2 regions of the Stenotrophomonas sp. YJH_SMC_73 genome follow, and region 1 is predicted to be linked to the other one. Evidence: predicted binding sites of a transcription regulator. Region 1 holds the regulator's gene; the other holds the start of a gene.
What was found. The regulator HrcA, encoded in region 1, represses chaperone genes, less so after heat shock. The targets are predictions, from matches to a motif close to TTNGCACTCNNNNNNNNNGAGTGCNAA.

Region 1 (15,035 bases):
CGGTGCGGCCGAGGCGGTTCACGCGCTGGCTGGAGGTGTAGTCCCAGCGCTGGGCGTGGAACGGGTCGGGGATGGACGGGGTGCCCAGCAGCGCGGTGACCTGCTGCTTGCTCTGCCCGACCTGCAGCTTGGCCACGGCATCTTCCCGGATCAGGTTGCCCTGATAGATGGGTTGCTTGTAGATGATGCCGCACCCGGTGGTGGACAGGGCGACGGCGGCGACCAACAGGAGATTGCGCATCGGGACTGGCGGTTGGGGAAATCAAACCGATGATACACTCCCGGCGTGCCACCGCGACCCAATCCGAGGCAGCTGGCGCTAAATCGCCAATGAACGGAGACCTATGGAAACCCACGACCTGCGTAAAGTCGGCCTGAAGGTGACCCATCCGCGGATGCGGATCCTGGCGCTGCTCGAACAGCGCAATGCCCAGCACCACCAGCACCACATGACCGCCGAGGACATCTACCGCCAGCTGCTCGAGCATGGCGACGAGATCGGCCTGGCGACGGTCTACCGGGTGCTGACCCAGTTCGAGGCCGCCGGCCTCGTGCTCAAGCACAATTTCGAGGGTGGCCAGGCCGTTTACGAGCTGGACCGTGGTGGCCACCACGACCATATGGTCGACGTGGACAGCGGCAAGATCATCGAATTCGAAAGCCATGAGATCGAGGAGCTGCAGCGCAAGATCGCGGCCGATCACGGCTATGAGCTGGAAGAACACTCGCTGGTGCTCTACGTGCGCAAGAAGCGCAAGTAGGCCGTTCCGGCCAGCCGCTAGCGACGAAACCCCGGGCTTGCCCGGGGTTTTTCGTTGCCGGGGTCAGGGCCCTTTCCCTCCAGGAAAGGGGGCCGGCCCCGGGCGCTCTGCGGGGTCGGATCCCTTTGCGCCAGCAAAGGGCTCTGACCCCTTGCAACCGAGCAGGATCTCCAGGTCCACCGCCTCGGCCATCGCCCGGTTGCCGGCATCCCCCGGGTGGAGGTGGTCGCCGGAGTCGTAGGCGGCGGCCATCCGTGACGGATCGGCCGGGTCGCGCAGCGCCGCGTCCAGGTCGATCACAGCGTCGAACGGGCTGTTGCTGCGCAGCCATGCATTGAGCTGTTGGCGCAGGGCCTCCTTGTCCGGGTGGTAGTAGTCGTCCAGCGGCGTGCCGGGCAGGGCGCCCGCGAACGGCATCAGGGTGGCGCCGAATATGCGTAGACCCCGCCGGTGGGCCTGTTCGGCCAGGGCACGATAGCCGGCCTGCAGCTCGGGCAGGCTGGGCCGGGGCTGCGCGCGGGCGAAGGCAGTACCGGGCCAGCTGATGTCGTTGATGCCGATCAGCACGATGACGCTGGCGACGCCGGGCTGATCCAGTGCGTCACGCCGCAGGCGGGCCAGAACCGACTCGCCCATGCCGTCGCTCAGCAGCCGATTGCCGGAAATGCCCGCGTTGACCACCGCGACGCCGCGCGGTGCCAGACGCGCGGCCAGATGGTCGGTCCAGCGCTGGTCCTGGTCGAGGCTGGCGGTGGCGCCGTCGGTGATCGAGTCGCCAATCACCACCACGCTACGCGCACTGGCGGCGGCCTCGACCTCGATCCCGGTGAGGAACAGGCGTGCGGTAGTGGAACTGGCACCCTGCAGGTCGCGCGCCCGGGCCTGATTGCCGCCGGCGATCCAGCTGGTCTGGCGGCCGTCCCAATGGAACGCCTGCACCGGCGTCGGCCCCGGCACGAAGACGCTGACCTGCAGCGCCTGGTGGTCTTCCGTGGCCACCGCCAGCGGATCGCTCAGCCGTTCCTGGCCGGCACCGATCAACACCCCGGGCTGGCCGTCGAAGCTGAGCGGTTGCGGGGTGGCGCCCGCGCCCGCGGCCACGCTGGCCGCCCCGATCCGCAGCGGCTGGGTGCCGTAGGCATTGCTCAGCCGCACCCGCAGCCGGGGCCCGCCCAGGCTGATGCGCGCGGTCTGGCGGAAGGTCTGGTCCTGCAGCGTGGCCGGAACCAGAGTCGGGAACAGGAAATCGGCGTCCCAGACCGGTTGCGGGCTGGCCTGCCAGCTGGTGACCCAGTGCGGGCCGGATGCGGCACTGGCGACGCCGGACAGGGCGAGCAGGGCGGTGGCGGTGAGCTGGCTCAAGCGGTTCATCGGGCGGTCCCGGGTGGAGGGAACGCCATGGTGATTCCGGGGTCATCTGTGAACTAGACTGCGCATGGACAATCATCTGTGAACTGGATTCATCGTCATGGCGCGACCCGACATCAACCGATCCGGCGAACTGGAAGTGTTCGTGCGGGTGATCGAGACCGGTGGCTTCTCCGCCGCCGCCCGCACCCTGGACATGACGCCATCAGCAGTGAGCAAGCTGGTGGCCAGGCTGGAGCAGCGGCTGGGTACGCGCCTGCTGCAACGCTCCACCCGCCAGCTGCAGCTGACCCCGGAAGGCTGCGCGTTCTACGAGCGCGGCCTGCGCGTGCTGGCCGACCTGGAAGAGGCCGAGCGCTGTGCCAGTGCCCATGCCGAGCCGCGTGGACGGTTGCGGGTCAACTCCAACGTGCCGTTCGGCCAGCATTTCCTGTTGCCGCTGCTGCCGGCGTTCCTCGAACGCAACCCGCAGGTAGGCGTGGACCTGACCCTCAATGACGAGGTGATCGACCTGCTTGAGCAGCGCACCGACGTGGCGGTGCGGGCCGGTCCACTGAAGAGTTCCAGCCTGGTGGCGCGGCGGCTGGGTGCGACGCGGATGATGATCGTGGCTGCACCGGCCTACGCGCAGCGGCACGGGCTGCCACGCACTGCCGAGGAGCTGCAGTCGCACAACCGGCTGGATATCGGCCATGCGCGCGCGATGCAGGGCTGGCCGTTGCTGCAGGACGGGCGCGAACGCATGCTGCTGCCCAGTGGCAACGCGCGCGCCAGCAACGGCGATGCGCTGCGCCAGCTGGTGCTGGGTGGGCTGGGCATGGCGCGGCTGGCAGCATTCCAGGTGCAGCAGGACATTGCCGCCGGGCGCTTGCTGCCGGTGCTGGAGGACGCCAATCCCGGTGACCTGGAAGAGGTGCACGCGGTGTTCCTGGGGCAGGGCGGCTACCTGCCGCTGCGGGTGCGCGCGTTTCTTGATTTCCTGGTGGAGAACGTCGATCTGACGCAGCCACAGGGGTAGTGCCGGCCGCTGGCCGGCAACCTCATGATCTTCATCCACCCGCATCGGGGTGCCGGCCAGCGGCCGGCACTACCGTGCGGAAGCCGAGCCAATGCTCGGCTCGGCCGGCGTTACACCTGCAGCAGCTTGCGTGCGGCGGCGCGCGCTTCCTTGCTCACTTCCACGCCGCCGAGCATGCGCGCCAGTTCTTCCTCGCGCGCCTTGCTGTCCAGCTTTTCCACTGCGCTCTGGGTCATGCCTTCCACCGGGGCCTTGCTGACCCGGTAATGGGCATGGCCCTTCGAGGCGACCTGCGGCAGGTGGGTCACGCACAGCACCTGGCGCTTCTCGCCAAGGGCGCGCAGCTTCTGGCCGACGATGTCCGCCACCGCGCCACCGATGCCGGAGTCGACTTCGTCGAACACCATGGTCGGCACTGCATCCAGGTCCAGCGCGGCCACTTCGATGGCCAGCGAGATGCGCGACAGTTCGCCACCCGAGGCCACCTTGCGCAGGGCACGCGGTGGCTGTCCGGCATTGGCCGCCACCAGGAATTCCACGCGCTCGGCACCCTGCGGGTCGGGCTTGCCGGCGTCCTGCGGTTCCAGCTCGATCAGGAACTGGCCGCCGCCCATGCCCAGCTCGGCGATGATGCCGGTGGTGGTGGCCGACAGCTCGGCAGCGGCGGCGCGGCGGCTGGCGGTCAGCAGCCCGGCCTGCACGCGCCACGCCGCAGCGGCCTTGTCGATCTCGCCGGCGAGGCGCTGCAGGCGTTCGTCAGCACCACGCAGCTGTTCCACTTCGGCGTGCATGCGCTCGCGCTGCGCGCCCAGCTCGTCCATCGGCACACGGTGCTTGCGGGCCAGGTCGTGCAGGCGGCCGAGGCGACGCTCGTTCTCCTCGAACTGTTCCGGGTCGGCGTCGAGGTCGTCATGCACGCGGTCCAGCAGCGACAGGGCTTCGTGCAGCTGGATCGAGGCGTTTTCGATCAGGCCGTCGACCTCGCCCAGGCGCGGGTCGTGTTCGATCAGGCGCGACAGCTCGTGGCGCACCTGCTGCAGCAGGTCCAGCGCGGAACTGCCGTCGTCGCCATTGAGCTGGTTGCTGGCCGCCTGGCAGGCACTCAGCAGGGCACTGGCATGGGCCTGGCGGCGGTGGCTGGCGCCCAGCGCGGCAATCGACTCCGGTTCCAGATCCTCGCGGTCCAGTTCGCGCAGCTGGTGCTCCAGGAAGCCGATCCGGTCACTGACTTCGCCCTGCTGCGACAGCGCCAGTGATTCATCGACCAGGGCCTGCCAGGCCGCAGCGGCGCGGCGCACCTGGCGGCGCTCGTCCTCGTTGCCGGCATAGGCATCCAGCAGGGCCAGCTGTGATGGGCGTGCCAGCAGGGCCTGCTGCTCGTGCTGGCCGTGGATCTCCACCAGCAGCGAGGCCAGGTCGGCCAGCTGCGCCAGGGTCACCGGGCGGCCGTTGATCCAGGCCCGCGAGCCGCCATCGGCACGGATCACGCGGCGCAGCTGGCACTGCTCCTCGTCGTCCAGCTCGTTGTCGGCCAGCCACTGGCGCGCGGCCTGCAGCTGGTCCAGCGCGAACTCGGCCGACAGCTCGGCGCGCGCGGCGCCGTGGCGGACCACGCCGCTGTCGGCGCGCAGGCCGGACAGGAAGCCCAGCGCGTCGACCATCAGTGACTTGCCGGCGCCGGTCTCGCCTGAAACCACGGTCATGCCTGGCCCGAACTCCAGTTCGGTGGCGCGGACGACGGCGAAATCCTTGATCGAAAGATGTCTGAGCATGGGTAAGGGGGTGTCAGCAGCCGCGCAACGCTAGCACGCGCGCGCGGGAGGTCCAATGACTTGCCAAGGTGATCCGCCGCCATTATCTAGTGTCCGTGTCTCACAGGTTGATTCCATGCACGGTTCTCCCGACCAGCTTGCCCCGCGTGCGCGCCATCTGCTGCGCACGCTGATCGCGCGTTACATCCAGGACGGTGAGCCGGTCGGCTCGCAGACGCTGGCGCGCGTGGCCGGGCTGGAGGTCAGTCCGGCCACCATCCGCAACATCCTGGGTGACCTGGAAGACCTGGGGCTGCTGGCTTCGCCGCACACCTCGGCCGGGCGCGTCCCGACCGCACATGGCTACCGGGTGTTCGTCGACAGCCTGCTGCAGATGCAGCCGCCGGGCGAAGGCGAGCTGGCCCGGCTGCGCCAGGAACTGGCCGGCGGCGGCAGCACCCAGGCCCTGCTTGGCAGCGCCTCGGAGCTGCTGTCGGCGATGAGCCACTTCGTCGGCGTGGTCAGCGCCCCGCGGCGCGAGCAGTTCGCGTTCCGCCAGATCGATTTCGTGGCGCTGGACGGGCGCCGGGTGCTGGCGATCCTGGTGTTCGCCGACAACGAGGTGCAGAACCGGGTCATCGAGACCCGCCAGGAGTTCGCGCCGGGCCAGCTGGAACAGGTCGCCAACTACCTCAACGCGCATTTCGCCGGCCTGCCGATGGCCGAGATCCGCACCCGCCTGCTGCTGGAACTGCGTGATGCCCGTTCGGAGCTGGAGCAGCTGCTGGCGCACAGCATCGAGCTGGCCGAGCAGGCCCTGCAGCCGGCGGCCGATGACATGCTGGTGGCCGGGCAGACCCGTCTGATGGGGGTGCAGGACCTGTCCGACCTGGAGCGGCTGCGCGAGCTGTTCGAGCTGTTCTCCAGCAAGCGCGAGATCCTGCAGCTGCTGGAGCGCACCATCCAGGCCCCGGGGGTGCGCATCTTCATTGGCGAAGAGACCGGGATGATGCCGTTGCAGGGGGTGTCGCTGGTCACCGCCCCCTATACCGCCAATGGCCAGGTGCTGGGCGTGCTGGGCGTGATCGGCCCCAAGCGGATGGCCTACGACCGGATGATCCCGCTGGTCCAGGCCACTGCCGATGTACTCGGCGCGGCGTTTTCGCCAGCCGGGCGCACTCCTGGAACATCCGACGCTTGAAACGCAGCATCCCGCCCACACTAGGGTGGGTGGAGGCGGAGACTGACCGCCAGGGACCCAGACATGAACCACGAACATCCAGATATCGAATCCCAGCAGACTGCCGCCGATGCGGCCGCCGCCGCCGGCGTCAACGACGAAGTGGAGCGCCTGCGCGCCGAGGTCGAGCAGATCAAGGCCGATGCGCTGCGTGAGCGCGCCGACCTCGAGAACCAGCGCAAGCGCGTTGCCCGTGACATCGAGCAGGCCCGCAAGTTCGCCAACGAGAAGCTGCTGGGCGAGCTGCTGCCGGTGTTCGACAGCCTGGATGCCGGCTTGAAGGCGGCCGGCGATGACCCGCATCCGCTGCGCGAGGGCCTGGAGCTGACCTACAAGCAGCTGCTGAAGGTTGCCGCCGACAACGGGCTGGTCCTGCTGGACCCGATCGGCCAGCCGTTCAACCCGGAACACCACCAGGCCATCAGCCAGGTGCCGGCCCCAGACGCCGCCCCGGGCAGCGTGGTGACCGTGTTCCAGAAGGGTTACCTGCTCAACGAGCGCCTGCTGCGGCCGGCGCTGGTGGTGGTGGCCGCCGACTGACCCCTCCAGGGCCGGAAGGCGGGAATGTCCCGTCACCCGGCCCGACGCTGAACGCGCCGGGCGACCGGAAACACAGCGTTCGGGAGATGGCTTGAATGTTCCACGAGCCTCCCCCACATCGTATTCATCCACCGGCCGAACGGCTGGACTGACCCCAACAAGCATCCTCAGGAGTCTCCCCCATGGGCAAGATCATTGGTATCGACCTCGGCACCACCAACTCGTGCGTGGCGATCATGGACGGCGGCAAGGCCCGCGTCATCGAGAATTCGGAAGGCGATCGCACCACCCCGTCGATCGTCGCCTACACCAAGGACGGCGAAGTCCTGGTGGGCGCCTCGGCCAAGCGCCAGGCCGTCACCAACCCGAAGAACACCTTCTACGCGGTGAAGCGCCTGATCGGCCGCAAGTTCACCGACGCCGAAGTGCAGAAGGACATCGCCCACGTCCCGTACAGCATCCTGGCCCATGACAACGGCGATGCCTGGGTGGCCACCAGCGACGGCAAGAAGATGGCGCCGCAGGAAATCTCGGCCAAGGTGCTGGAAAAGATGAAGAAGACCGCCGAGGACTTCCTCGGTGAGAAGGTCACCGAAGCGGTCATCACCGTGCCGGCCTACTTCAACGACAGCCAGCGCCAGGCGACCAAGGACGCCGGCCGCATCGCCGGCCTGGACGTCAAGCGCATCATCAACGAGCCGACCGCGGCCGCGCTGGCCTATGGCCTGGACAAGGGCGACAACAAGGATCGCAAGATCGTGGTGTACGACCTGGGCGGCGGCACCTTCGACGTCTCGGTGATCGAGATCGCCAACGTCGACGGCGAGAAGCAGTTCGAAGTGCTGGCCACCAACGGCGACACCTTCCTGGGCGGCGAAGACTTCGACAACCGCGTCATCGAGTACCTGGTTGAAGAATTCAACAAGGACCAGGGCATCGACCTGCGCAAGGATCCGCTGGCCCTGCAGCGCCTGAAGGACGCTGCCGAGCGCGCCAAGATCGAGCTGTCCAGCGCCCAGCAGACCGAAGTGAACCTGCCGTACGTCACCGCTGACGCCTCGGGTCCGAAGCACCTGAACATCAAGCTGACCCGCGCCAAGCTGGAAGCGCTGGTGGAAGACCTGATCAAGAAGTCGATCGAGCCGTGCCGCGTCGCCCTGAACGATGCCGGCCTGCGTTCGAGCGACATCAGCGAAGTGATCCTGGTCGGTGGCCAGACCCGCATGCCGAAGGTGCAGCAGGCGGTGACCGAGTTCTTCGGCAAGGAACCGCGCAAGGACGTCAACCCGGACGAAGCCGTGGCACTGGGTGCTGCGATCCAGGGCGGCGTGCTGGGCGGCGACGTCAAGGACGTGCTGCTGCTGGACGTGACCCCGCTGTCGCTGGGCATCGAGACCATGGGCGGCGTGTTCACCAAGATCATCGAGAAGAACACCACCATCCCGACCAAGGCCTCGCAGGTGTTCTCCACCGCCGAGGACAACCAGTCGGCCGTGACCGTGCACGTGCTGCAGGGTGAGCGCGAGCAGGCCCGCTTCAACAAGTCGCTGGCCAAGTTCGACCTGTCCGGCATCGAGCCGGCTCCGCGTGGCCTGCCGCAGGTGGAAGTGTCCTTCGACATCGACGCCAACGGCATCCTGCACGTGTCGGCCAAGGACAAGAAGACCAACAAGGAACAGAAGGTCGAGATCAAGGCCGGTTCGGGTCTGTCCGAGGAAGAGATCGCACGCATGGTCGCCGACGCGGAAGCCAACCGCGAAGAAGACAAGAAGTTCCAGGAGCTGGTGCAGGCCCGCAATCAGGCCGATGCCCTGATCCACGGCACCCGCAGTGCCATCACCGAGCACGGCAGCAAGGTCGGCGGCGATGTCATCGGCAAGGTCGAGGCGGCCCTGGCCGACCTGGAAACCGCGATGAAGGGTGACGACAAGGCACAGATCGAAGCCAAGTCGAAGGTGCTGGAGGAAGCCGGCCAGTCGCTGTTCGCCGCTGCTTCGGCCGACCAGGGCGGTGCCCCGGGTGCCGACGCCGGCAACGCCGGCAAGGCGCAGGACGACGTGGTCGACGCCGAGTTCACCGAAGTCAAGGACGACAAGAAGGCCTGATCCGGACCGACACGGGACGCTGGCCATCAGCGTCCCGTTGTCGCATCAGGGTCCTGACCGCCCACCGGCGTGTCGGGGCGCCCGACGCAAGAGCGGACCTGGTTCCGCTCTTCCGCTTTGACGAATCCCGACTTTCCGGAACCAGATTCACCATATGAGCAAGCGCGATTACTACGAAGTGCTGGGCGTTGCCCGCACCGCCACCGACGACGAGCTGAAGAAGGCCTACCGTCGCTGTGCGATGAAGTTCCACCCGGACCGCAACCCGGGTGATGCGGCGGCCGAAGCCTCCTTCAAGGAGTGCAAGGAAGCCTACGAAGTGCTGTCCGATGGCAACAAGCGCCGCATGTACGACAGCCACGGCCACGCTGCGTTCGAGCACGGCATGGGCGGTGGTGGTCCGGGCGGCCCGGACATGAACGATATCTTCGGCGATATCTTCGGCAACATTTTTGGCGGTGGCGGCGGTGGGCCGCGCCAGGCCCGTCGCGGCGCCGACATCGGCTACGTGATGGAGCTGGACCTGGAAGAAGCGGTACGCGGCGTCGAGCGCCGCATCGAGATCCCGACCCTGGCCGAGTGCGGCGACTGCGATGGCAGTGGCTCCGAAGACGGCAAGGTCGAAACCTGCAATGTGTGCCATGGCCGCGGCCAGGTGCGCATCCAGCGCGGCATCTTCGCCATGCAGCAGGCCTGCCACAACTGCGGCGGCCGTGGCCAGATCATCGCCAAGCCCTGCAAGACCTGCCACGGCAACGGCCGTGTCGAGGAAGACAAGGTGCTGTCGGTGAAGGTGCCGGCGGGCGTCGATACCGGCGACCGCATCCGCCTGCAGGGTGAAGGTGAGGCCGGTCCGGCCGGTACGCCGCCGGGTGACCTGTACGTGGAAGTGCGCGTGCGCGAGCATGCGATCTTCCAGCGCGATGGCGACGACCTGCACTGCGAAGTGCCGATCCGCATCTCGCAGGCAGCGCTGGGCGACACCGTGCGCGTGGCGACCCTCGGCGGCGAAGCGGAAATCCGCATCCCGGCCGAGACCCAGACCGGCAAGCTGTTCCGCCTGCGCGGCAAGGGCGTGCGTTCGGTGCGCAGCCGCAGCGAGGGCGACCTGTACTGCCGCGTGGTGGTGGAGACCCCGGTCAACCTCACCAACGAACAGCGCAAGCTGCTGGAGCAGTTCGAAGCCACCTTTGTCGGCGAGGAAGCACGCAAGCATTCGCCGAAGTCGGCGACGTTCATGGATGGCGTGAAGGGCTTCTGGGACCGGATGACGTCCTGAGTTTTTCAACCGAAGCGTTGAGCGGTAGCGCCGGGTCATGCCCGGCGTTTTCGTTTGCGATCAGCGGAAAAACGCCGCGGGCGTCTGCCCCAGTTGGCGCTTGAACATGCTGGTGAACGCGCTGGGGCTGTCGTAGCCCATCGCCAGCGCCACATCGATGACCTTGTCGCCGACTGCCAATCGCTCCAGGGCGGCCAGCAGGCGCGCCTGCTGCCGCCACTGCCCGAAGGTCATGCCCAGTTCGCCGGCGAAATGGCGCTGGATGGTCTTCACGTCCACCTGCAGCGCCTGGGCCCAGTCCTGCAGCGTGGCGTCGTCGGCGGGATGCTTCTGGATGTGCTGGCAGATCCTCTGCAGGCGCGGGTCGGTGGGCGAGGGCAGGTGCAGCGGCAGCACGTCCATGCGGTGCAGCTCGTCCAGCAGCAGGCGCACCACGCGACCGTCGCGGCTGTCGTCCACGTGCGCGGACTCGATCAGGCTGGCCGCCAGCAGTAGTTCGCGCAGCAGCGGCGCCACTTGTACTGCGAACGCCCCATCCGGCAGTTGCGGTGCAAAGTCCGGTTCCACGTACAGGCTGCGCATGTGCACCTCGGCGATGCAGTCCACCGCATGCACCATGCCGGCCGGAACCCAGATCGCGCGGGTGGAGGGCACGACCCAGCGGCCACCGTCCGCGCGCACCACCATCAGGCCGGACATGGCGAAGACCAGTTGGTGACGGCGATGCCGGTGTGGCGCGATGTGGGTACCGGGCGGGTAGTGCCGGGCGCGGCTGGTCACCGGGCGGTGTACCGGCACTTCGTTCCACGGCGCGGTCTCGCGGATCGGGCAGGGAGTGTCCTTTTTGCGATAGGCCATGACCCGAACGCGGCAGAAGGGAGTGGGGGCCCACCGTAGCATGCGTGGCTCGCCCCCAACCTGACTGTGTCCATGTCGACCCTGGCTTCTCCCGCAACGACCTCACGCCCGGTGGCTCCCGGCGTGCTGGCCGCCATCTCCACCTCCCATGTCGTCAACGACATGATGCAGTCGCTGATCCTGGCCATCTATCCGGTGATCAAGGGCGGCTTCAACCTCAGCTTCACCCAGATCGGCCTGATCACGCTGACCTACCAGCTCACCGCGTCGATCTTCCAGCCGTTGATCGGCATGGCCACCGACCGCCGCCCGGCACCGTACTCGCTGCCGATCGGCATGGCCTCGACCCTGTGCGGCATGCTGCTGCTCGGCTTTGCGCCGAACTACGCGGTGGTGCTGATGGCTGCGGCGATGGTCGGCATTGGTTCGGCCATCTTCCACCCGGAGGCCTCGCGCATCGCCCGGCTGGCCTCGGGCGGTCGCCATGGCTTCGCGCAGTCGGTGTTCCAGGTGGGTGGCAACTTCGGTACCGCGCTGGGGCCGTTGATCGCTGCGGCCGTGATCGTGCCGTATGGCCAGCGTGCCGCATCATGGTTTGCCGGCGCCGCGCTGATCGGCATCGCGCTGCTGACCTATGTTGGCCGCTGGTATGCACTGCACCTGGGCACACCGCGTCCGGCCAACACCGCGTCTATGGCCCCGCGGCATTCGTCGCGCACCGTGGCCAAGGTGCTGGCGATCCTGCTGGTGCTGATCTTCAGCAAGTACTTCTACATGGCCAGCATCGGCAGCTACTTCACCTTCTACCTGATCCACCACTTCGGCATTCCGGTGGCACAGGCGCAACTGCATCTGTTCGCGTTCCTGGTGGCGTCTGCCGCCGGTGGTTTCCTCGGCGGCCCGCTGGGTGACCGCATCGGCCGCAAGCCGATCATCTGGACCTCGATCCTCGGCGTGGCCCCGTTCGCGCTGATGCTGCCGCACGCCGATCTGCTATGGACCACAGTGCTGGCAGTGCTGATCGGCTTCGTGCTCTCCTCGGCGTTCTCGGCCATCGTGGTGTACGCGCAGGAGATGATGCCGCACCGCATCGGCATGGTGTCCGGCCTGTTCTTCGGCTTTGCATTCGGCATGGGCGGGCTTGGCGCGGCCGTGCTGGGCATGCTGGCAGACAGGACCAGCATTGAATTCGTCTATCAGCTGACCGCGTTCCTGCCACTGCTGGGCATCGTCGCGGCGTGGCTGCCGCCATCGCGGCCTGCTGCTCACTGAGGGGGTTGGGTTTGCAGGGCTTGCAGCCCTGCACCTGCAGAGGCAACGTCAACAGCAGAAGCGGGCTATCCGTGGGTTGGCGGGGTGGGTCCGGTTGCAGGGGACGCCGTAAACCCATCCCTGGGGGCTTGGCCGCGGCATCCATGCCGCGGACACCCCTGCAACCGGACCCACCCCGCCTTCGACAGTTTCCTGCGATCCGTCGGAACGGCTCTTGGGGTCAGATCCGTTTTCCGAAGGAAAACGGATCTGACCCCGATTTATTTCGGTATCCCACAGATGTGCCGACCAACGGTCGGCACCCACCAACAGTCGCGGGAATCTGTCAGAAGCGGGGCGGTGTGGGTGGGCAGGACCGTTGGCGCCATGGATGGCGCCATCGAGCCCCCATGGGTGAGGGCGCTTCGCTTGCGAAGCACTGCTTCGCAAGCGCCCGAACGCACAGCCGCCAGCGGCTGGGCCGGACCCCGGAGGGGGGTTTACGGCGTGTCCTGACCACCCACACCGCCCCGCCATCCCACGGAATGCGGCTCTTGATCTTGCTTCGGCTTCGCCTTCGGCAGGTGCAGGGCTGCAAGCCCTGCCGAAAACTCCCTTGGGCGTAGAATGCGGCCATGAGCGAATCCCTTGATAACCACCTGGTCCACGGCCGCCGCCAGCGGCCGGATGGGCCGTCGCCGATCGATGTCATCTCGGTCCAGTCGCAACTTGTGTACGGCCACGCCGGCAACAGTGCCGCCGTCCCGCCGATGCGCGCACTGGGCGTGCGCGTCGCCGAAATCCCGACCGTGCTGCTGAGCAATGCGCCGTTCTACGACACTACGCGGGGCCGCGTGCTGCCCGCCGACTGGTTTGCCGACCTGCTGCTGGGTACCCACGAGCGTGGCCTGCCGCAGCGGGCGAAGATGCTGGTGTCCGGCTACTTCGGCAGCACCGCCAACGGTGCGGCCTTCGCCGACTGGCTGGACAACATCCTGCCGGCCTGCCCACAGCTGCGTTACTGCCTGGACCCGGTGATCGGTGATACCCATACCGGACCCTACGTGGAACCGGGCCTGGAAGCGATCTTCGCCGAGCGCCTGCTGCCGCACGCCTGGCTGGTGACGCCCAATGCCTTCGAACTGAATCGCCTGACCGGCATGCCGGCACTGGCCGAGGCCGATGCCATCGCCGCCGCGCGCACGCTGCTGGATCGTGGCCCGCACTGGGTGATCGCGCACAGCGTAGGCGGCAACCCGGGTGAGCTGGTCACCCTGGCGGTCGGGCACGAGGAAACCTGGCGCTGGACCTCACCGCTGCTGCCGGTGGACGTGGCCGGTACCGGTGACGTGCTGATGTCGCTGGTGGTGTCGTTCCTGCTGCGCGGTGAGTCGATGCAGCAGGCGATTTCGCGCGCGATTGCCGGCACCCATGCGGCGCTGGAGGCGACCCTGGACAACGGCTTCGAGGAGTTCGACGTGATCGCTGCCGCGCCGGCGGCGCTGGCCGAAGGAACGCGCTTCCGCGCTGAACGCGTGGCATGAGCGGCCTGGATCCACGCACGCCGCGCACGGTCGGCATCGTCGGCAGTGCTGGTGCCTATGGGCGCTGGCTGTGCCGCTTCTTCCAGCAGCACCTGCAGCTGCAGGTGATCGGCCATGACCCGGCCGACCCGGACTCGCACACGCCGGAACACCTGCTGGCGCAGGCCGATGTACTGGTGTTCTCGGCACCGATCCGGCACACGCCGGCGTTGATCGCCGAGTACGTGCGGCAATCGGCGGGCCGCGAGCAGGGCAGGCTGTGGCTGGATGTGACCTCGGTAAAGGAGGCACCGGTGCAGGCGATGCTGGCCTCGCAGGCCGAAGTGGTCGGACTGCACCCGATGACCGCGCCACCCAAGGCGCCGACCCTGAAGGGGCGGGTGATGGTGGTCTGCGAAGCGCGGCTGCAGCACTGGCGGGCATGGGTCGATATGCTGTGCACCGCGCTGCAGGCCGAGTGCGTGCGCGCGACGCCGCAGCACCACGACCAGATGATGGCGCTGGTGCAGGCGATGGTGCATGCCACCCACCTGGCGCAGGCAGGCGTGCTGCGCCAGTACCAGCCGCAGCTGGGCGATCTGGCCGCGATGATGCCGTACCGTTCGGCGTCGTTCGAGCTGGACACGGCGATCATCTCGCGCATCCTGTCGCTGAATCCGGCGATCTACGAAGACATCCAGTTCGGCAACCCGTACGTGGCGCCGATGCTGGAGCGGCTGGTGGGGCAGCTGCAGGCCCTGCAGGTGCAGGTCGGACAGGGCGACGACGGCGCACGGGCTGCATTCCGTGAGCAGCTGCTGTCAGCCAATCGCAGTGCCTTCGGCGAGCAGGCCCTGGCGGATGGCAACTACACGTTCGAACGCGTGGGGTATCTGCTGGCCGATCTGACCGAGCGCAACGCGCTGTCGGTGCACCTGCCGGAGGACCGGCCTGGCTCGCTGCGCGAGCTGTTGAACGTGTTCGAGCAGCATGGCATCAGCTTGGCTTCGATCCATTCCTCGCGCACGCCCGGCGGTGAAGTGCACTTCCGCATCGGATTCGTGGCCGGCAGCGATCCGGCGGCGATCACCCGGGCCGCGGCCGACGTGGACGCCAGCGGCATCGGACGGGTGCTGGGCTGAATTCATCCACAGGCGGTGTGGATGGTTTCTGAGCAAACGTGTGGATAACCCTGCGCAGCCCTTGTCAGGCAAGGCTGTCAAGATGCTTGGTGAAAAATTGATCACGCCTTCTTGTGGAGTCGAGCATTGCTCGACTGCCCTTGGCAAAGCGCGTGTCGACCGAGGTCGACACCTACCAGAGCAGGGCGACACGGCCAGT
Region 2 (15,035 bases), on a different contig from region 1:
ATCGAAGCCCAGCGCCTGCAGCAGTGCCAGCAGGCCGCCGTTGAGTTCGAAGCAGTAGCCGCCACGACGGTCGTCGAGCAGCTTGCGCTGCACGCTGTCCAGGTCGATCGGTACTGCATCGCGCAGCAGGCAGCTGAGGGTTTCGAACGGAAGCAGTGCGTTGTGGCGCTGCTGCAGCAGGGTCAGGCCCGCCAGCGTCAGCGGTGGCGGTGCATCCAGCTTCAGGCGTTGCAGGTAGCGGGGGACATCGAGCGTCGTCATGCGCGCGCCGGGCGGGGGAGGGAGATCTACTGTGCTCTCCCAACCGGGGTTGAGGTCAAGCATTGCGCGGGTGTCATCCCCCCGTCGCCTGTGCCGGGTACAAAGGCCGCGTCCGCCAGCAATCGGTGGGAGTGAACCAGGAGCGCCCTAAAGTCGCGCCATTTCCCGCCGATACAGGTGCGTCCTTCCGCCTGGAGCCTGTCATGTCGGCCGTCGTCCCCCACCTCCGGTCCCTGCGCATGCGGCTTGCCGCACTGCGCTCGGCGTCCCCCGGCCTGCTGCTGTGGCTGCAGCCGCATCGGCTCAGTGTGGCCAGCAAGCTCAAGGCGACCCTGTGGGTCTGTGGGCTGGGCCTGATCGCGATCGCCGCCGTCTACGCCTGGACCGGCCATGCCAGCACGCAGGCGGCGCGCAGCCAGGCCAGCTACCAGCACGGCAGCGATCTGGCCGCGAGCGTGGCCACGCGGGTGGCCGAGGCGCGTCGTCTGCAGACCCAGTATGCACGTAGTTTCGACGATGCCGACCGCGCGCAGCTGCTGGCGACGCAGAAGGCGCTCCAGGCCGATCTTCAGGCGCTGCGCGCGATGCCGATGGATCCCGGCCGGCGCGAGGCGCTGCAGGCACTGACCGAAGCCGCCGGCGCGTTCTCGCAGGGTGTGGCCGCCCTGTTCGAACGCGTCGATGAGATGGGTCGTGGCGATGCCGGCCTCGCCGCGCAATTGCAGCAGGCCGCCGACGCCCTGCAGGCGCAGGTGGATGCGTTGCAGCGGCCTTCGTTGGCGTTGTCCCTGCAGAAGATGCGCCGACAGGAGGCACTGCTGCTGCTCGATGGCGACTCCACCCATGCCGACCGTGCGAGCGAAGAAAAGCTGCCGTTCGATCTCGCACTGGTGGGCCTGCCGACCGATGCGCAGGATGCCCTTCGTAACGGCATGGAGGCCTATCAGGCCGCATTGCTGGGCTATACCGCCGCCCGCGTGGGCCTGGATGTAGAGGCGCAATCGCTGCTGGATACCGCCGCCGGCGTGGCGCCGGCGCTGGCCGCCTTCCAGCAGGCCCAGGTGGCGGCGCTGGCCAAGGCACAGGCGCGCCAGCAGGCCGGCGCACGCACCATGAGCGTGCTGTTCGCGGTGACCCTGCTGCTGGTCGCCGGTGTGTTGATCACCAGCCTGGTGCTGGTGCGGCGTGCGGTGCGCCAGCCGATCCAGGACACCCTGCGCTTCGCCAGCGACGTCGCCGACGACCGACTCGACACCACCCTGCGTGTCTACAACGCCAACGATGAAATCGGCCAGCTGGCGCAGCGCCTGGTCGACATGCAGCAGCGCCTGCGCGCGCGCATCGAGGCCGAGCGTGCCGTGGCGCGCGGCAACACCCGTGTGCGGCAGGCATTGGACAGTGCGCAGACCGGGCTGATGGTGATCGATGCCGAGGGCCAGGTGGCCTACGTCAATCCGGCACTGCTGCAGCAACTCGAGCGCGAGGCCGAAGATCTGGTGGGCAGCGATGCCGTGGGCCTGCATCCGGCGCTGGCCAGCCTGGCCGCCGCGCGCCAGCGCGAGGAGCGCGAGATCGGCCATGCCGGCGTGCGCTACCAGCTGATTGCCAACCCCATCATCGACGAAGGGCAGTTCCTCGGCGTAGCGGTGGAGTGGCGCAGTCGTGCGCTGGAGACGCTGCTGGAAACCGAGGTCGCTGCCCTGGTCGATGCTGCAGCACGCGGCGACCTGCATGGCCGTATCGTGCTGGAGGGCAAGCAGGGCTTCGTGCGCACCTTGTCGACCAGCATCAACCGCCTGCTGGCCACCTTTGAAACCAACCTTGGTGACCTGCAGGCACTGCTGGCTGCGCTGGCCCGCGGCGACCTCAGCGTGCGCATGGAGGGGGACCTGCAGGGCGTGTTCGCGCGCATGCGCGACGATGCCAATGCCACCGTCGCGCAGCTGGGCCGCATCGTCACCCGCATCCAGCAGGCCACCTCCGGCCTGGATACCGGCGTTGGCGAGATCGTCGCCGGCCATCACGATCTGTCGCGGCGCACCGAGCAGCAGGCCGCCAACCTGGAAGAGACCGCGGCGTCGATGCAGGAGCTGACCGATACCGTCGGCCGCAACGCCGATGCCGCAGGCCGCGCCGATGCACTGGTGCAGGGCGCGGCGGCGGTGGCCCAGCGGGGTGGCGAGGCGGTCGGCCAGGTGGTCGCGACCATGCATGGCATCAGCGAAGCCTCGCGACGGATCGGCGACATCACCCAGTTGATCGACGGCATCGCCTTCCAGACCAACATCCTTGCCCTCAATGCGGCGGTGGAAGCGGCGCGTGCCGGCGAGCAGGGCCGCAGCTTCGCCGTGGTGGCCGCCGAAGTGCGCCTGCTGGCGCAGCGCAGTGCCGAGGCGGCCAAGCAGATCAAGGGGCTGATCGAGGATTCGGTGGCGCGTGTCGGCCAGGGCAACCAGCAGGCCGCGCAGGCCGGCACCACGATGGGCGAGATCGTCGGCAGCGTGCAGCAGCTGGCCGAGCTGCTGGCAGGTATCCGCAGTGCGTCGCAGGACCAGCATGCGGGCATCGCTCAGGTGAACCAGACCATCGTGCAGATGGAAGCCAGCACCCAGCGCAACGCCAGCCTGGTGGAAGAGGCGGGGGCCTCGACTGCGCAGATGCAGGCGCAGGTGCGTGCTTTGGCAGAAGCCGTGGGCGCGTTCCGCTTGCAGTCGATGCCGCAGGCGCGCGCGGCGGCCTAGTCAGCCGAGCGTGGGCTCGGCGCTACATCGGCTGCACGAACACTGTAGAGCCGAGCCCATGCTCGGCTCACACCAGCGTTCGGCGGCAGGAATCAATACACGTCGCGGCGGTAGCGCCCGTTTTCCAGCAGCGTTTCCACCGCTTCATCACCCAGCGCAGTACGCAGCACCTGGTCCACGCCTTCGGCCATGCCCTGCAACGACCCACAGACATGGATCACCGCACCGCGCTGCATCCAGTCGCGCAGCGCATCGACGGCCGCACGCAGGCGATCCTGCACGTAACCACCCTCGCCATCGCGCGAGAACGCCAGGTCCACCCGCGTGAGATGGCCATTGGCCTGCCAGGCTTCGATCTCGTCGGCGAACAGGAAGTCGTGTGCGCGCTGGCGTTCACCGAACAGCAGCCAGTGCCCGCGCTCGCCTGCGTGGGCAGCTTCGCGCAACAGGCTGCGCAGCCCGGCGATGCCGGTGCCGTTGCCGATCAGCACCATCGGCGCGCCGCTGACGCGATGGAAACCGGGGTTGCGATGCACGCGGGCGACGATGCCGGCACCGATCGGTGCATGCAACGACAGCCAGCCCGAGCCCAACCCGGCGCGACCGGAGGCGTCATGCACCAGCCGCACCACCAGCTCCACCACGCCGTCATCCGTGCAGGAGGCGATCGAATACTCGCGGCTGGGCAGCAGCGGCAGCCCGGCCAGCCACAGGCAGGCATCCTGCACCGCCAGCGCGGCATCGGCCTCGGGCAGCTCGCGTTCACTGGCCAGTGCCAGCAGCGTGCGCGGATGGCCATCGACCAGCAGGGGCTGCAGCGGATCCAGACCGTGTCCCTTCAGCACGGCACCGGCATGCCGCGCGTTGTGGCGGGGTGCGATGTGCAGGATGTCACCCGCCTGCCACTGCACGTCGGCCGGTGCGGCAAGACGGATACGCCAGATGGCTCCGCCGACGCTGCCCGGGTTGAGGTGGTCGCGGCCGAGCAGGCGCCACTCATGCATCTGCGTAGCCGCAGGCAGCACGCTGTCATCGGTGACGATGCCGGTGAGCGTACCCAGCTGCTGCTGCCATTGGCGCAATGCCGGCACCGAAGCGGCATCGACATCGATGCGCTCGAACAGCGGGCGCGCGCCGTTGCCGATCAGCCAGCCATCGAACTGGCGGCCGAAGCCGCAGTAATGCGGGTACTGGCGGTCGCCCAGCGCGAGCAGGCCGAACTGCAGGCGCGACAGGTCCAGGCGTTGTGCGAGCAGCAGCCGCGCCGCGCGGCGCGTGGCATCCGGTGGCTCGCCGTCGCCGAACGTGCTCAGCACGAGCAGCGCCTGGGAGGTGGCCTGCAGCGTCGCGGCACCGACGCGGGCCAGCGATAGCACCTGCACCGCATGACCGGACGCCTGCAGCTGCGCGGCCGCACGCCACGCCAGTTGTTCGCCCAGTCCGCTCTGGCTGGCATGCACCACCAGCCACGGCGGACTACGGCCATCGGTGGTCGTGGCCGGCAGCGCGCGGCGCAGCCCTCGCGCTGCACGCTGGCTGCGGCGGCGGTCCAGGTACAGCATCCAGCCGGTGATGAAGAACAGGCTCATGCCCAGGCTGCTGAGCATCACCACCACGCGCCCGGGCACACCGAAGTAGCTGCCCGAATGCAGCGCGAACACGCTGGTGGCCAGCTGTCCGCCCGCGCCCTGGCGTGCGTACGGGCGGGCATCGAGAACCGCGCCGCTGGCCGGATCGAGCTGCAGCAGGTCATGCGCACGGTCGTGGTGGCCGCCGCGCTGCGACGGATCACCGGCCATCACCCGCACGTTCAGCGCCTGCCCCGGCTTCTCCGGCAGGCGCAGGTCGATGAAGCCGGTGCGCACGCCGGGTAGCGCGTACAGCGTGGCCTCGATGCGATGGACGTCCAGTGCCGCGTCGGCGGCAACCGTGTGCTTTGCCGCCGGCGCCACACCGAGCAGCGTGTTGGCCGCGTTGCGGTACCAGTCAAACGACCACCACAGGCCGGTCAGCGCACTCATCAGGTAGATCAGCAGCACCCAGGTGCCGACCACCGAGTGCAGGCTCCACAGGAAGCCTCGGCCGCTGCGCGTCCACTCCACCGCCAGCCAGCTGCGCCAGTGCCACCAGCGTCGTGGCCAGCGCAGGTAGAGACCGGACAGGGTGAAGAACAGCAGCGCGATTGCACAGCTGCCGGTGATCCACTTGCCGCGCTCACCGGCAGCGAGGTGGCGATGCAGGTCCTCGACGACGTCGAAGAATGCCTGCCCGCGCAGGGCGCTGAAGCGCTCGCCGCTGTACGGATCGAAGTACACCCAGTGTTCCTTGCCGCCGGCAAAGCGCGCGACCGACGGCCGCTGTCCGGTCGCATCCACGCGCAGGCGTTGCAGGGGGCGCTCGCTGCCAGCCTGCAGCAACGGCACCAGTTCGCTGAGTGCAAGGGGATGCTGGCCGTCCGCATGGTGCTCGGCGATCTCAGCGAAGCCAGGATTGGCCGCGCGCAGCAGCTCGTCCTCGAAGGACAGCATGGCGCCGCTGAGGCCCATCAGGGCCAGGACGGCACCGGCGGTAATGCCCAGCAGCCAATGCAGTTGGAACAGGACGTTCTTGAACATCGAAGGAGAGGGGCCCGGGAGGCTGCCGCCCGCATCCTGCGCAACAGCAAATGAGAATTAGTCGCGGAATTCTCCGCGGCGCCCCGGCTGCGGTCAAGCAGGGGTTGCCGGCCGGGCTGCGCCCGGCACCCGCGGTAGTGCCGGCCGCTGGCCGGCAACAGCACAAACAGTGGATTTTTAGCAGGTAGGCGGGGTGGGTCCGGTTGCGGGGGACGCCATGAACCCGTCCATGGAGGCTCGGTCGCGCCATCCATGGCGCTCACGCCCCCTCAACCGGACCCACCCCGCCTTCGACAGTTTCCTGCGATCTGTCGGAACGGCGTTCTGCTTTGGTGGGTGCCGACCGTTGGTCGGCACGGGGTCTGATTCCGTTCTGAATATCGATATCTGACAGATGTGTCGACCAAGGTCGACACCTACCAACAGCCGCCGGAATCTGTCGAAGGTGGGGCGGTGTGGCTGTGCAGGACCGTTGGCGCCATGGATGGCGCCATCGAGCCCCCACGGACGGGTTTACGGCGTGTCCTGCACAGCCACAGCGCCCCGCCATCCCACGGAAAGCCCGCTTTGGCTGTTGCCGTTGCATTGAGCAGGGTGCAGGGCTCCAAGCCCTGCAAAAACACCCTCACTTCACCCAGCCGTCGATCTCGCCGTGGGCGAACGGCCCCAGCTTTGCCTTCACCCGCCGCCCCTGTGCATCGAACAGCACGCTGTAGGGCAGCAGGCCCTGCGTATTGCCCAGTTGCACGCTGGCATCGCCTGGCCCCGGCGTCTCGACCACGATCGGGTAGTCCACCGGTACCCGCAGCAGGAAAGCGCGCACGTCGTCCGGGGCATCCAGCGCAATGCCCAGCACCTGCACACCGTTGTCGCCCTGGGCTTCGGCGAAGCGGGCCAGTTCGGGCATCTCTTCCACGCAGGGCGCACACCAGCTGGCCCAGACATTGATCAGCAGCGGCCGGCCGGCGAAGCGGGCGCGCAGGTCCAGCGGTTGTTCCGCCAGGTCCGGCAGGATCAGCGCCGGCAAGGGATCACCCACCTGCAGGGCAGGCTTCACGGCCGTCGCTGTGGAAGCCGTCGTTGGCGCGGCCGGTGCAGACGGGCCGGGTGAGAATCGATGCCCGGCCCACAGGCCGAGGCCGGCGGCCAGCACCGCTGTCCACAGCAGCGCTGGCCGTTGCCACTTCATCGTGCGGTGCGCAGCAGCGCTTCCTCGACCACCGCCTGGGTCAACAGGGTCGGCAGCACGGTCGGCGGCGCACCCGGGCCGTACACCACGTACAGCGGCACGCCCACGGCCTTGTGCTCTTCAAGGAACGTGGTGATCTGCGGGTCGACGTTGGTGTAGTCACCGCGCATGTACACCGCGTTGGTGCGCTTGAGCAGTTCCTTGAACTCCGGCCGCGACAGCACGGCACGTTCATTGGCCTTGCAGCTCACGCACCAGTCGGCAGTCATGTTGACGAACACCACGCGGTTGTCCGCACGCAGGCGGTCCAGCAACTGCGGCGAATACTCGACCACGTTCTCGCTGGCGGCCTGTGCGGCCCGCGCCGGTGGTGCCAGCTGGGTCACGCCCCAGGCAGGAACCAGCGCGCCGATCGCCAGCAGCACGCCGAGCAGGGTCACCGCACGCGAGCCGGTCCAGCGATTGCGCTCGAACAGCCACAGGCCGAAGGCGAACAGCAGCAGGCCACCCAGCACCAGTGCCATGCCGTCCACGCCGCGCTGTTTGCCCAGCACCCACAGCAGCCACAGTGCGGTGGCATACATCGGGAAGGCCAGCACGTGCTTGAGCGTTTCCATCCACGGGCCGGGCTTGGGCAGGCGGCGTGCCAGCGCCGGCACGAAGCCGATCAGCAGGAACGGCAGCGCCAGGCCCAGGCCGAGGAACAGGAATACGGTCATCGCCTTCAGCGGCGGGGCAATGAACGCGTAGGCGATCGCCCCGCCCATGAACGGGCCGACGCAGGCGCTGCCGACCAGGCAGGCCAACGCACCGGTGAAGAAATCGCCGGCCGGCCCGCTGCGGCTGGCCAGCGACTGGCCGAGGTTGCCGATGCCACCGCCGAGGGTAAACACGCCGGACAGGCTCAGGCCCACCGCGAACATGATGTAGGCCAGCGCCGCCACCACGCCCGGGTGCTGCAGCTGGAAGCCGATGCCGACGGCGTTGCCGATCGCGCGCAGGCCCACCATCAGCGCGCCGATCACCGCGAACGCGACCAGCACGCCCAGCGTGTACCAGAGGGCATGGCTGCGTGCCCGCTCAGGGCTTTCGCCACTCTGCGCCAGGCTCAGCACCTTCAGCGACAGGATCGGCAGCACGCAGGGCATCAGGTTCAGCACCAGGCCACCGGCCAGCGCCAGCAGCAGCACCCAGACGAACGAACGGTCCGGGTTCGGGGTTGTCGCCGGTGGGCGCGTGCGCAGTGCGTTGCCATCGCGCGCGTCGGCGGCGAACTCATTGCGCGCACCCTCACTGCCGCTGGCGGCGGGAGTGGCAATGCCGTCGTTGGGGACGGTCGGCAGCAGGCGCAACGGTGCGCCGTTGGCGGATTCACGTGGCACGCCGGCGGCGGGCAGCGGGCTGATCACCTCGTTGCGCGCTGGCGCCTGGTCAATGCTGGCGGACAGCTTGCCAGCGGGAATCGACAGCTTCACCCGGCGGGTCATCGGCGGGTAGCAGATGCCATCGGTCTGGCAGCCCTGGAAGGTCACCACCAGGGTGCTGTCGACGGCATCAGTGACAGTGCGGCGCAGCGGCAGCGGCACTTCCACCTGGTTGAAGTAGACCGAGACATCGCCGAAGTGCTCGTCGCGATGCGATTGCGCGGCTGGCCAGCGCGGCTTGCCGGCCAGCACGCCGGCGCTGCCTTCCAGCTTCAGCGAGGTGCGGTCGCGATACAGGTAATAGCCGGGCGCTGGGCTGAAGCGCAGCAGCAGGGTGTTGCCGTCACTGGCGATGGCATCGAAGCCGAACGCCTGTTCCGACGGCAGCGGCAGGGCCTGGCTGTTGTTGGCCGCGCCCGGCAGGCGCAGGCCACCGCTGTTGCCGGCACCGGCCAGCGGGTTGTTGAACGGGCTGGCCGCACCGGCACGCGCGGCAGGCACCGCCGCCGCCGCACCGGCGCCCGGCAGGGTGACCTGCACCACGCGCTTCTGCGGCGGGTAGCAGACACCGGCATCGGCGCAGCCCTGGTAACGCACTTCCAGGCTGATGGTGCCGGCAGCCTCGGACGGCGTGCCGGGCAGGGTGGCCTGCAGGCGCTCGCGATAGGTCTCGACTTCGCCGAAGAAATCGTCGTGGTGCTTGTCGCCCTTGGGCATCTGCAGCGCGCCGGCATTGAAGGCCGGGTCGGCCTTGACGCTGGTGCGGTGGCGATATAGGTAATAGCCCGGTGCGATCTTGAACTGCAGTTGCACCTGGCCCCGTTCGGGGGCACTGGCGGTCAGCGCGAACGCCTGGTCCACCGGCAGCAGGTCCTTCTCATCCAGCGCGAAGGCCGGCAGCGAGAGCCACAACAGGGCGCACAAGGCGGCGCCGCGCGCAAACAGAGTCTTCAATCAGTGTCCTCCCGGGTCTGTGCCCGGATCCAGTCCAGATACGCCGGCAGGCCGGCCCGGGTTTCGACCGCGATGCACTCCGGGAGTTCATACGGATGCAGTGCGACGATCCGGGCAATTGCGTCATCGACGCGGCTCGCGGTGGTTTTCACCAGCAGCTGCAGTTCGGCGTCGGTGGTCACCTCCCCCTGCCAGCGGTAGGTCGACTGCGCGCCATCGAGGCGGGTCACGCATGCCGCCAGGCGCTCGCCGACCAGCGCGTGCGCGATGCGCTCGGCACTGGCCCGGTCCGGGCAGGTGGTCAACAGCAGCAGGACGGGATCGACGGTCGACATGACCGCCGAGTATAGGGCCGCCGCCGGGTCAGGGCCCGGCGGCGGCAGTGGACCGCTGCGTTGCGCGGTCAGTTGGCCAGCTGGCAGGTGGCCGGCTTGGCCGAGGTGAACAGGGCCGGGGTTGCCCACTCGGGGTGGTCGATGAACGGGTTGCGGTTGCCCTGGAAGCTGTAGATCACGTCATTGCGCGCACGCTCGGCATCATCCGGCGGATCGGACAGGTGCCAGTCGATCAGCGTGGACAGCAGGCCCATGTAGGCCGGCGAACTGCTGGTCTTGACGATTTTGCTGCGGTCGTCGGTCAGCTCCAGGTCCGGCTCGGACTGGCCGGTGGCCGCATCCTTGCCGCCCTCGTAACGGATCGCCATGTACATCACCGCACGCGCCATGTCGCCCTTGCGCTTGCCCCACACCTCGAAGGTGCCGGTGTTGCCGTCCGGCGTGCGCACCCAGTTGGAGTTGCCCGGATAGCCGCCGCTGCCGCCGCCCTGGCCGTTGTTGGCCTCGGTGGCGCGCTCGCCGCAGTTGGCGTCGCACTTGCCGAACGGCTTGTTGCCACGGTCGGCGTTCCACTGCGCGTCGGTCAGGTACAGCATGTGGGTGTCGGTATACGGCGCGTACGGCAGGCCCTTGTCACCGGTGGTGGTGGCAAAGCCCAGCGAGTTCGGCCAGGTGTGCTCGCGGTTGTACTTCAGGCCACTGCCACTGCCGGCGCGATCGGTCACCTTGGCGTAGCTGTGGTTGCGATATGCATCGAGGATCCTGCCGGAATTGTTCGGATCCTCGTCGGCGATTTCCAGAATGGTCCAGGTACTGGTGCCCGAGCCGCTGTAAGGGTAGGCGGTGTGGCCCTTGATGGTGGCATGCAGCGAGCAGCGCAGCTGGCTGGGGCTGCTGGTGTTGACCTTGGAGTAATAGCCGGCCGGCACGCCCGGGTTGCCCGGGTCCGGATTGCCGCCGGTGCTGGCCACGGTGAAGGCGATGCGGCTGTCGGCGGCCGGGTGCGCGCCCTGCAGGTCGGTGATGCGCGCGGCGCGGATGTCGAAGCGGCAGGCCTCACCGGCCACCAGCGCAGTGTTGGTGGACAGCTTCACGCTGCGGCCGCTGGCCGGGAAGGTCAACGGCACGCTGCCGGAGGTGCCGCAGCTCAGGGCGAAGGCGCCACTGGCCAGGTTCACCGTCTCGCTGAACACCACTTCCAGGTCGGCGGCGGCCGGGAAGGTGCTGCTGCCCTGCGCCGGGGTGGTGGTGGAGACCGACGGCGGTGTGTTCGGGCCCGGGGTTCCGCCGCCACTGAAGGTCTGGCCGTTGTTGCAGCTGCCGAAGGTCTGCCTGGCCGACTCGGCCCAGGTGAAGTGGGTGTACTGGCTGCCGCTGCCGGTCAGCTGCAGCGAGGTGCCCGCGGCCGTGCTGTTGGTCTCGGCCACCGGGATGTTCTGGCTGGTCATGCCGGCGGCAGGGCCACCGGAGGCGGTGATGGCGCCCTCGTAGCTGAGGAACTGGACCACCTTGCCGCTGGCATCAACCAGGGCGATGCCGTCGTTGGGGCCGTTCTGGATGCCGTTGGTCGGGTAGTTGACCACGGCGATGGTCGCGCTGCCGCAGCCGGCGGCGGTGCCGGCCGGGACCGGGTTGTTGGCGTAGACCGCGGCCGCCGAAGGATTGCTGCCGTTGTAGAGGTAGAGGCGGTAGCCGGACAGGTCCTCGCCGGCGGTGGCGACCACTTCGATGGCTTCGCCGACGTCACCGGCGGCGGTGCTGTCGTCGTAGTGCAGTTCGTTGATGAAAACCTCGGCCTGGGCCGGCGCGGCGGCCAGTGCCAGCAGGCAGGCGGCGGCAAGCGGGGACAGCAATCGCATCGACTACTCCTTGTGATTGGGAATGCCTGACCGAGCCTAAGGCCGATCCAGTGACACTTTGTCGTAAATGAACGTCAGATATCTGACAGTGCGACGCTTGTCACCGAAATTGTCCAAGACCGACGCCTTGGCCGAGGCGCGCGGGCGGAAAAATTTTTTCATTCCGCCCTTGAAAGGGGGCGGCGGGGCTCCATCTCTGCCCTGCTCCCGACGTTGTCGGGTTTCTTCACGTGCGGTTCTGGCACTCGCTTGGGGTGAGTGCTAACATCGCCGGACTTTTTTAGACCAATCAATCACTTAAGAGGTCTCCTATGAGCATCAAGCCGCTGCACGACCGCGTTGTGGTCAAGCCGATCGAAGCCGACGAAATCTCCGCCGGTGGCATCGTCATCCCCGACTCGGCCAAGGAAAAGTCCACCAAGGGTGAGGTCGTGGCCGTCGGCCCCGGCAAGCCGCTGGACAACGGCAACGTGCGCGCGCCGTCGCTGAAGGTCGGCGACAAGGTCATCTACGGCCAGTACGCCGGCAGCTCGTACAAGAGCGAAGGCGTCGAATACAAGGTCCTGCGCGAAGACGACGTGCTCGCCGTCATCGGCTGAGCCCCGGCGCGACCTGTTTCAACCTGATCCCAAACTCCCAGCCGCCGGGCATCGTCCGGCGCTACCAATGAGGTAAATGCAATGGCTGCCAAGGATATTCGTTTCGGTGAAGACGCCCGTTCGCGCATGGTGCGCGGCGTCAACGTTCTCGCCAATGCCGTCAAGGCCACCCTGGGCCCGAAGGGCCGCAACGTCGTGCTGGAAAAGAGCTTCGGCGCGCCGACCATCACCAAGGACGGCGTCTCCGTCGCCAAGGAGATCGAACTGGCTGACAAGTTCGAGAACATGGGCGCGCAGATGGTGAAGGAAGTTGCTTCGCGCACCAACGATGATGCCGGCGACGGCACCACCACCGCCACCGTGCTGGCCCAGGCCCTGATCCGCGAAGGCGCCAAGGCCGTTGCCGCCGGCATGAACCCGATGGACCTCAAGCGCGGTATCGACAAGGCCGTCTCGGCCGCCGTCGCCGAGCTGAAGAACATCTCCAAGCCGACCGCCGACGACAAGGCGATCGCCCAGGTCGGTACCATCTCGGCCAACTCGGACGAGTCGATCGGCCAGATCATCGCTGACGCGATGAAGGAAGTCGGCAAGGAAGGCGTCATCACCGTTGAAGAAGGCTCGGGCCTGGACAACGAGCTGGACGTGGTCAAGGGCATGCAGTTCGACCGCGGCTACCTGTCGCCGTACTTCATCAACAACCAGCAGTCGCAGACCGCTGACCTGGATGACCCGTTCATCCTGCTGCACGACAAGAAGATCTCCAACGTCCGTGACCTGCTGCCGGTGCTGGAAGGCGTCGCCAAGGCCGGCAAGCCGCTGCTGATCGTGGCCGAGGAAGTCGAAGGCGAAGCGCTGGCCACCCTGGTGGTCAACACCATCCGTGGCATCGTCAAGGTCGTGGCCGTCAAGGCCCCGGGCTTCGGCGACCGTCGCAAGGCGATGCTGGAAGACATGGCCGTGCTGACCGGCGGCACCGTGATCTCCGAAGAAGTCGGCCTGTCGCTGGAGAAGGCCACCATCAAGGACCTGGGCCGCGCCAAGAAGGTGCAGGTCTCCAAGGAGAACACCACCATCATCGACGGCGTCGGCGACAAGGCCAACGTTGATGCACGCGTGGCGCAGATCAAGACCCAGATCCAGGACACCTCCTCGGATTACGACCGCGAGAAGCTGCAGGAACGCGTGGCCAAGCTGGCCGGCGGTGTTGCCGTGATCAAGGTCGGCGCCTCGACCGAAATCGAAATGAAGGAAAAGAAGGATCGCGTCGACGACGCCCTGCACGCGACCCGTGCGGCCGTTGAAGAAGGCGTGGTTCCGGGCGGCGGCGTTGCCCTGGTCCGCGCGATCACCGCGCTGGCCGGCCTGAAGGGCGCCAACGAAGACCAGAACCACGGCATCCAGATCGCCCTGCGCGCGATGGAAGCCCCGCTGCGCGAGATCGTGGCCAACGCCGGTGACGAGCCGTCGGTCATCATCAACAAGGTCAAGGAAGGCACCGGCAGCTTCGGTTACAACGCCGCCACCGGCGAGTTCGGCGACATGCTGCAGTTCGGCATCCTGGACCCGACCAAGGTGACCCGTTCGGCGCTGCAGAACGCCGCCTCGATCGCTGGCCTGATGATCACCACCGAAGCCATGGTTGCCGAAGCTCCGAAGAAGGACGAGCCGGCCATGGGTGGCGCCGGTGGCATGGGCGGCATGGGTGGCATGGGCGGCATGGACTTCTAAGTCCACGTCCCCCGGCGGTCGTTGCCGACCCTGGTCGGCACGCCCTCCCGATGCAAGGAAGAACCCCGCCGCAAGGCGGGGTTTTTCGTTGCCCGGTTGCCGCCGCAGCAGCGCATCGCTACGCTCGGTGGCCATGCCTACCTCCTTCATCGTCGTCGACGACTTCCTTTCTCCTGCCGATGCGCAGGGGCTGCGCCAGGCGGCGCTGGGCCTGACCTATCCGGTGCAGGAGGGTGCATTCCCCGGCCGCAATTCGCAGCAGCGGCTGGAACTGGATGGGCTGTCCGGCGCGGTCTCGCGGCTGGTCAACGAACCGCTGCGGCCGGTCAACCCACTGCAGTCGCACGGCAAGTTCCGCCTTACCCTGGCCGGTGACACCGGCCGCGCCAAGGTGCACGCCGATCACTCGCACTGGTCGGGCATCCTCTACCTGAGTGCACCGGAGCACTGCGAGGGCGGCACCGAGTTCTTCCGCCACCGCCGTACCGGCACCGAGCGCATGGCCCTGGATGCAGCGGAGCTGGCCGCATTGGGCTATGCCAACGGCGGCGACATGCATCGTGACATCATCGAGCGCGACAGCAACGACGACAGCCAGTGGGAAATGACCATGCGCATCCCGATGCGTTTCAACCGGCTGGTGCTGCTGCGGCCCTGGTTCTGGCATACCGCCGGGCCAGCGTTCGGCGACCGCCCGGAGAATGGCCGGCTGGTGTACCTGATGTTCTTCGAGCAGGCGCGCTGAGCGGAGCAGGCATCCACGCGTGAGGTGGATCCACACGCCATGCATGGTTGCTCCCATCCCTCCGCACTCCCCGCCCAGGGATCATCGCGCCTTCATTCGACGAAGGCCTTCGCCGCGCCGTACTCCCACTGCCATGGCACGCCGGTATCACCCAGCACGAACGCCACCAGTGCCGGGAAGGTGGCCTCGGCCCGTACATCGTTGCCCAGGATTACCACGCAGCGTTTGTGCCGCTTGATGCACACCAGGGTGTTGCCGACCGCATCGTCGTGGCCGCCCTTGTAGAAGCCTGCACCCTGGGGGCCACGGAAGGTCACCACGCCCAGGCCCGCGGCCAGATCCCGGTGCTGCTGCGCAACGGGCAGCTCCGGCTGCAGCGTTGGGAACTGGCTGGCGGTGGTGATCGGCAGCTGCGGCCGCACCAGTTCCCTGCGCATTGCCGCAGACAGCCCATCGCCGCGCACATAACCGGCGGCGAAGTGGGCCATGTCGGTGATGGTGGTATCCATCGATCCTGCCGCCCGCACACGGCTGCGTTGATCGTGCGGCTCTGTATTGCCTTCGACGGTCCAGCCATCGGCC

Region 2: a site for HrcA is predicted at 11,617-11,643, ahead of AC5P8R_RS00420 (co-chaperone GroES). Genes of this name have one in related genera too.

The regions. Positions count from the first base shown of each region.
Region 1 is NZ_JCAFTJ010000007.1:22,229-37,263, forward strand. Features, by position in the region: gene AC5P8R_RS12650 (outer membrane protein assembly factor BamE) at 1-241, opposite strand, end outside; gene fur (ferric iron uptake transcriptional regulator) at 345-761, shown strand; gene AC5P8R_RS12660 (SGNH/GDSL hydrolase family protein) at 825-2,132, opposite strand; gene AC5P8R_RS12665 (LysR family transcriptional regulator) at 2,230-3,147, shown strand; gene recN (DNA repair protein RecN) at 3,258-4,919, opposite strand; gene hrcA (heat-inducible transcriptional repressor HrcA) at 5,035-6,099, shown strand; gene grpE (nucleotide exchange factor GrpE) at 6,163-6,678, shown strand; gene dnaK (molecular chaperone DnaK) at 6,861-8,783, shown strand; gene dnaJ (molecular chaperone DnaJ) at 8,938-10,062, shown strand; gene AC5P8R_RS12695 (AraC family transcriptional regulator) at 10,123-10,920, opposite strand; gene AC5P8R_RS12700 (MFS transporter) at 10,993-12,192, shown strand; gene pdxY (pyridoxal kinase) at 12,807-13,715, shown strand; gene AC5P8R_RS12710 (prephenate dehydrogenase) at 13,712-14,836, shown strand.
Region 2 is NZ_JCAFTJ010000001.1:76,034-91,068, forward strand. Features, by position in the region: gene AC5P8R_RS00385 (arylamine N-acetyltransferase family protein) at 1-261, opposite strand, end outside; gene AC5P8R_RS00390 (methyl-accepting chemotaxis protein) at 465-3,002, shown strand; gene AC5P8R_RS00395 (PepSY domain-containing protein) at 3,095-5,617, opposite strand; gene AC5P8R_RS00400 (TlpA family protein disulfide reductase) at 6,243-6,806, opposite strand; gene AC5P8R_RS00405 (protein-disulfide reductase DsbD family protein) at 6,803-9,184, opposite strand; gene cutA (divalent-cation tolerance protein CutA) at 9,181-9,519, opposite strand; gene AC5P8R_RS00415 (endonuclease) at 9,588-11,378, opposite strand; gene AC5P8R_RS00420 (co-chaperone GroES) at 11,690-11,977, shown strand; gene groL (chaperonin GroEL) at 12,059-13,708, shown strand; gene AC5P8R_RS00430 (DUF6445 family protein) at 13,842-14,453, shown strand; gene AC5P8R_RS00435 (serine hydrolase domain-containing protein) at 14,546-15,035, opposite strand, start outside.